Regions from separate parts of the Aquitalea magnusonii genome, predicted to be linked through region 3. Evidence: predicted binding sites of a transcription regulator. Region 3 holds the regulator's gene; each other region holds the start of a gene.
What was found. Region 3 encodes FNR, which switches genes on or off when oxygen is low (the NO sensors DNR and NnrR bind a similar motif). Its sites were predicted from a motif close to TTGATNNNNATCAA; they were not measured.

Region 1: a site for FNR is predicted at 1,472-1,485, ahead of cobA (uroporphyrinogen-III C-methyltransferase). Genes of this name have one in related genera too.
Region 2: a site for FNR is predicted at 1,178-1,191, ahead of nirJ (heme d1 biosynthesis radical SAM protein NirJ). Genes of this name have one in related genera too.

The regions. Positions count from the first base shown of each region.
Region 1 is NZ_AP018823.1:2,931,317-2,933,582, reverse strand. It holds gene DLM_RS14010 (DUF2249 domain-containing protein) at 1-66, opposite strand, end outside; gene DLM_RS14005 (hemerythrin domain-containing protein) at 63-491, opposite strand; gene cobA (uroporphyrinogen-III C-methyltransferase) at 565-1,401, opposite strand; gene DLM_RS13995 (c-type cytochrome) at 1,564-1,989, shown strand; gene DLM_RS13990 (cbb3-type cytochrome c oxidase subunit I) at 2,022-2,266, shown strand, end outside.
Region 2 is NZ_AP018823.1:2,919,075-2,921,340, reverse strand. It holds gene DLM_RS13940 (Lrp/AsnC family transcriptional regulator) at 1-92, shown strand, start outside; gene DLM_RS13935 (Lrp/AsnC family transcriptional regulator) at 76-1,083, shown strand; gene nirJ (heme d1 biosynthesis radical SAM protein NirJ) at 1,250-2,266, shown strand, end outside.
Region 3 is NZ_AP018823.1:3,467,989-3,470,254, forward strand. It holds gene hemN (oxygen-independent coproporphyrinogen III oxidase) at 1-959, opposite strand, end outside; gene fnr (fumarate/nitrate reduction transcriptional regulator Fnr) at 1,072-1,818, shown strand; gene DLM_RS16505 (flavodoxin family protein) at 1,946-2,266, opposite strand, start outside.

The DNA of each region.
Region 1 (2,266 bases), 540 kb from region 3:
GGCTTCGTCCAGGATGATTTCCATCGGCTGTGGTGCCGGCAGATGGCGCAGGTCGCGCGGGCTCATGCTGCGCTCCCGGCGCTGACCATGGCATCGAAGCCGGTGATGAGCTGGCTGCACATGGGGTAGAGAATGTTTTCTTCTTTCATATTGTGCTGCTGCATCAGGATCAGCAGGGTATCGGCACAGCTCAGATAGTCGGCGGCGTGTTCGGCGGACAGCAACTGGTCCATGTCCTGCATCAGCGCGCGCATCTGGCTGTGTTCGTTGCGCATCACGGCAGTCGGTCCCATATTGCTGCCGGTGGCGGCTTCAAAGGCCGGAAACAGGCTGTCTTCTTCCAGGGAAAAATGCTGCAGCATGGCGCGCTGGAAGGCTTGAAACACGGCTCGGGCCTTGGGCCAGTCCGCCTGACGGACGGCTTCTTCGGTCAGGGCGAAGTCGGCATCGCACAGGCGATGTTGCTGGGTAAGCTGTGAAATGGCGTTCATGGTGCGTGGTCTCGGGGTGTCACTGACATGGCTGCAGTATTGCCGGCTGGCGTGATGGCCTGAATGACCGGGATCAAGAAATCCTTGCCTGCTGGCGCAGGGCCAGCAACTGCCGGTGCAGGGACACCACTTTGCCGATCACCAGCAGGGCCGGAGTGCTGATGGTCGCATCTGCAATCAGCTGCGGCAGCTGGTCCAATTGGCCGCATACACAGCGCTGCGCGCTGCTGCAGGCTTTTTCCACGATGGCCACCGGCGTGGCCGGATCGCGCCCGTGCGCCAGCAACTGGCTGGCAATATGCGCCGCTTCGCCCAGTCCCATATACACCACCAGCGTTTGCTCCGGCTGGCTGTGCGCCGTCCAGTCCAGCGAGCCTTCACCCTGGCGGCGATGGCCGGTTACCAGCGTGCAGCCCTGGGCGTGATGGCGATCGGTCAGCGGCAGTCCCAGCGCGGCGGCGGCACCCAGCGCGGCGCTGATGCCCGGTACCACCTCACAGGGAATGCCGGCTTCAGCCAGCGCCAGCATTTCTTCGCCACCACGGCCAAATAACAGCGGATCGCCCCCCTTGAGCCGTACTACCCGCTGTCCGCTGCGGGCAAAGTCGATCAGCAGCCGGTTGATGTCGGCCTGCGGCAGGGTGTGGCGGCTGGCACGCTTGCCCACACAGATGCGGCTGGCCTGCGGTGGGGCCAGTCGCAGTATCTGTGGGTCCAGCAGGTGGTCGTACAGCACCACGTCGGCTTCGCCCAGCCGTTGGACTGCGCGCAGGGTGAGCAAGTCCGGGTCGCCGGGGCCGGCCCCCACCAGGCAAACGCTGCCGGGGGCAAGGCCGCTGCTGCTGGCGGCGGATGGGGGATTGCTGGCCGTATCGGGACGGGGCAGAGCGGGCAGGGCTGGGCGGTGCATGCGGACTCCCGGGCAAAGGTTTGCCGAATGGTGATGCCGCCAGTGTAGGGAGGAGGGTGGCCGGGAATCGTTGATTCGAATCAATGCTATCTGGATGCCCGAATCCGTACATTTCGCCCCAGGTACCGGACTTGCCGGTGCAAGCACTTTGAGGAGGACGTGATGAGCGCGAGCTTCACCAAATCGACGGCCCGCAACATCTTTTACGGTGGGTCGGTGTTCTTTTTTCTGCTGTTCCTGGGGCTGACGCTGGACACCACCATGGCTCTGCCCAGCCACAACGCCAAGGCCAAGCTCACCGATGCAGCCGTACGCGGCAAGAAGATCTGGGAGACGCGCAACTGCGGCGGCTGTCACACCCTGCTGGGCGAGGGGGCTTACTTTGCGCCGGAGCTGGGCAATGTGTATGTACGCCGTGGCCCCGACTTCATCAAGGGCTGGATGAAGGCGATGCCCACCAATGTGCCGGGTCGCCGCCAGATGCCGCAGTTCCACCTGAATGATGGCGAGCTGGACGACGTGGTGGCTTTCCTGAAATACACCTCCGAGATCAATACCAATAACTGGCCGCCCAATATCCAGGGCTGATCGCACCAGACCAATCGCTTACGGAGATAAACATGAGCAATGCAAGCGCGGCTGCGCTGGCGGCTGAACAAGCCCGCGCGCCAGCCCAGATCAAGTACCGCTCACAGGCGGTGGCCAAGCCCTATTTCATGGCAGCCATCGGCCTGTTCATCGGCCAGATCCTGTTTGGCCTGATCATCGGCCTGCAGTATGTGAAGGGAGACTTTCTGTTCCCGGCCATCAGTTTCAGCACCGCCCGCATGGTGCACACCAACCTGTTGATTGTCTGGCTGCTGTT
Region 2 (2,266 bases), 550 kb from region 3:
GGCGTCATGGCTTGCAGCATTACCCGCATGCCGTGCTGCCCTCGCTTAAACGCTATACCCAACGCGGAGCCTGTTATGGCCATCACGCATAGCCAGGCCAAGCTCAATGCGCTGGAAACCAGCATCGTCAACCAGTTGCAAGGGGGTTTTCCGCTCACCAGTCAGCCCTTTGCCCGTGCCGCCGCCACCCTCGGTTGCAGCGAGCTGGCCTTGCGGCAAGGGCTGGATGGCCTGCTACAGCGGCAGGTGCTCACCCGCTTTGGCCCGCTCTACCAGATAGAACGCATGGGCGGCTGCTTTGTGCTGGCGGCGCTGGCAGTGCCACCGGCACGCTTTGACGAAGTGGCGGCGGCAGTCAACAGCCTGCCGGCGGTGGCGCACAACTACCAGCGCAGTCACAAGCTGAATATGTGGTTTGTGCTGGCCGCCGCCAGCCAGGCCGGCATTTCCGCCGCCTGCAGCGCCATCGAGCTGCTGACTGGTCTCACCGTGCATGCCTTTCCCAAGCAGCGTGAATACTTTGTCGGCATGCGTTTTACCGTGGGCGGCCAGGCGGCGGTGGGGCAGGCCAGCGCCGGGCGCGGCACGGTGGACGACAGACCGCAGATAGCCGTGCTGGACGAGGACGACTGGCGGCTGATCCGCGCCAGCCAGGCCGGGCTGCCCTTGGTGGAACAGCCCTACCGCCAATTGGCCGACAGTCTGCAATTGCCAGAGCAGGAGGTGTTGAGCCGACTGGGCCGCATGCTGGAGCAGGGGGTGATCCGCCGCATCGGCGCGGTGCCCAATCATTACGCCATCGGCTACCGCGCCAATGGCATGGCGGTATTCGATGTGGCGGACGAACTGGTGGATGAGCTGGGCCAGCAACTGGGGCAGTTGGATTGCGTCAGCCACTGCTACCGCCGTCCGCGCCACCTGCCGCACTGGCCTTACAACCTGTTTGCCATGGTGCATGGCGACAATCGCCGCGCGGTACGCGAACAGCAGGTCGCGCTATTGCAATTGCTCGGCCCGGCCTGCCGTCGTCATGCGCTGCTGTTTTCCACCCGTATCCTGAAAAAATCCGGCTTGCGGGTATAGCGCGGCTGACAAAAAACTGCGGCTGCGTTGTGCCTCCTTGCCTCCGCGACTCGGCGTTATTTTGTTACCCGCGCCTGGGGCTGTCTGCATCCCGTTGATACGGGTCAAGGAGCGCCGCCCGCATGTCCCCGCACACTGTCTGCCGTCACCATTGCCGGAGCCTTTCATGCTGCGCCTGACACCCTATCTGCAAAGCCTGCTGGACCCGGCAGCCGCCCCCGCCCGTCGTGGCAAACCCAGCGGCCCGGTGGTGATCTGGAACCTGATCCGCCGTTGCAATCTCACCTGCCAGCATTGTTACTCCACCTCGGCCAACAAGGATTTCCAGGGCGAGCTGAGTACGGCAGAAGCCTGTGCGGTGATGGACGATCTGCACGCCTTTGGCGTGCGGGTGCTGATTCTGTCCGGCGGCGAGCCGCTGCTGCGGCCGGACATTTTCGAACTGGCCGCCCGCGCCAAGGCCATGGGTTTTTATGTCGGCCTGTCCAGCAATGGCACGCTGATTGACGAGCGCAATATTGCCGCGCTGGCGGCGGTGGGCTTTGACTATGTCGGTGTCAGTCTGGATGGCATCGGAGCCACCCACGACCGCTTCCGCCGCCTGGCCGGTGGCTACGAGCTGGCCTTGCGCGGCATGCGGCTGGCGCGCGATGCCGGGCTGAAAGTGGGCCTGCGCTACACCATGACCGAAGACAATGCCGACGACTTGCCTGCGCTATTGCAGCTACTGGCAGTGGAAGACATCGACAAGTTTTATTTTTCCCATCTCAACTATGCCGGGCGCGGCAACAAGCACCGCGCCGACGACGCCCGCCAGCCACGCACCCGCTGGGCGATGGACTTGCTGATCGAGTCCTGCCTGCAGCACATCCGCGCTGGCAAGCCGCGTGATTTCGTTACCGGCAACAACGATGCCGATGCGGTGTACCTGCTGCACTGGGCTGCCCGTCATTACCCGGCACTGGCGGCGCAACTGCGCCAGCGCCTGCTGGCCTGGGGTGGCAACGCCAGCGGGGTGAACGTGGCCAATATCGACAATCTGGGCAATGTGCATCCGGACACCATGTGGTGGAAGGTGACGCTGGGCAATGTGCGCCAGCGGCCGTTTTCCGCCATCTGGCAGGATCTGTCCCACCCGCTGCTCTCTGGGCTGCGCCAGTCGCCACGGCCGGTGGAAGGGCGC
Region 3 (2,266 bases):
TTGCGCTGCAAGCGGGCCTGGCGCAAGGCAATGGCCAGGTCGTCCTCCGGCTTGGCAAAGTGGTCCATGCCAATGAATACATAACCGGCATCCGCCAGGCTCTTTACTGCATCCTGCAGGATGTCCAGCTTGGTGCTGGCAGCAGGCAGGTCAGCCTCGTTGATGCGCCGTTGCGGCATGAACACCGTGGGCAAATGGGCATAGTTGTACAGCGCCAGACGGTCCGGAGCGATGGCAATCACCTTGTCCAGCGTGCGTTTGAGCGACTCGCGCGTTTGCAGAGGCAGGCCGTAGATCAGATCCACGCTGACCGACTTGAAGCCGGCTTCGCGTGCAGCCTCAATCACCTCCAGCGTTTCCGCCTCGCTTTGCACGCGGTTGACTGCCTGCTGCACCTGCGGATCGAAGTCCTGAATACCCACGCTCATGCGGTTGAAGCCCAAACGCGCCAGATGATGCACGGTTTCACGACCCACCTTGCGCGGGTCGATCTCGATGGAATATTCTCCCTCCGGCAAAAAATCGAAGTGCGTTCGCAGCATGCTCATCAGCCGGTCAAGCTGCGCATCGGACAGGAAGGTCGGCGTGCCGCCGCCAAAGTGCAGCTGGATGATTTTTTCCCGGCAACCAAGTGCAGCGGCAACCAGCTTGATCTCTTTTTCCAGATAGTCGAGATAACGGTCGGCGCGGCTTTTGTCCTTGGTGATGATTTTGTTACAGCCGCAGTAGTAACATACCGTGTTGCAGAACGGTATGTGAACGTACAATGATATTGCGTTCTGATGCATGCCCAGATGGCGCTGCATCAGCCAGCTTTTATAGTCCTTCTCGCCAAACACCGGGGTAAACCGGTCTGCGGTCGGGTAAGAAGTGTATCTTGGGCCAGAGCCATCAAGACGTTCGATCAATGCTCGGTCGAACTCACAGTGGGTAGGCGAAAACGGATGGGTGGTGTGCATGTCGTCGGGTATTGATAGTCAAACGTCAGGTGGACTGGTAAATTTGCGGAAAACGTGCGAATTCCGCTTTGACAAGGGTCAAGCTTCTTTACAGGGTTGTACAAAACACTCGATGTCAGACCAAAACCAACACACTCTGCATGCACTGAAGGTGTCCTGCTCCAACTGCAGCTTGCGCGAACTCTGCCTGCCCATCGGGCTGAACCGCGACGAGATGACCCAACTGGACGCAGTGATCCGTCAGAGCCGCCGCCTCAAGCGCGGTGAGTACCTGTTCCGCAGCGGCGAGACCTTCAAGTCCCTGTTTGCCGTGCGTACCGGTTTCTTCAAGACCAGCGTCGCCAGCCAGGATGGTCGCGAGCAGGTCACGGGCTTCCTGATGTCCGGCGAACTGATGGGCCTGGACGGCATTTCTTCCAATGTCCACGGTTGCGATGCCATCGCACTGGAAGACAGCGAAGTGTGCGAACTGCCCTTCAACCGCATGGAAAGCCTGGGGCGCGACATTCCCAGCCTGCAGCATCACTTTTTCCGGCTGATGAGCCGCGAGATCGTGCGTGACCAAAACGTCATGCTGCTGTTGGGCAATATGAAAGCGGAAGAACGTCTGGCCGCCTTCCTGCTGAATCTGTCGCAGCGCCTGTCCACCCGCGGCTTTGCCGCCAACGATTTCATCCTGCGCATGAGCCGTGAGGAAATCGGCAGCTTCCTCGGCCTGAAACTGGAAACCGTCAGCCGCACGCTGTCCAAGTTCCAGCAGCAAGGCTGGCTGAGCGTGGACCACAAGCACATCCAGCTGATCAAGGCCGATGCACTGAAAGACCTGATCTCCGGTTGCACCCACGCCAACGGCGTATAAGCCGGCAGCACGCTAGCAAACCATCCGGGCGGTGGGCGCCAAGGCGCCTTACCGCCCTTCTTGCATCTTCTGCCCATCCGGGCAGGCGCGCCATTCTCCGCAAGCACTAACTCTTCCGGGCAGGGTATTACCAGCGCCCGATCAGCATGCCGGCCACCAGTTGCTCGGCCCGTTCGGCCACTTCGGCCAGCTGCGCGGCCGCGGGCTCGCCGCGTACCACCACGGCGGGCAGCACTTCGTGCCAGCCATAGCCAGCGATGATGCGCCGCATGGATTGCAATGCGCCCAGACCATCGTTTCCCGCCGACACCAGCAGCAGGCAGGCCAGCCCCTCGGTGCGGCCCTGCGCCGGGTAGAAGGTGCGGTCAAAGAAATCTTTCAGCTTGCCCGCCATATAGCCAAAATTCTCCGGCGTTGCCAGCACGATGCCGTCTGTTGCCAGCAAATC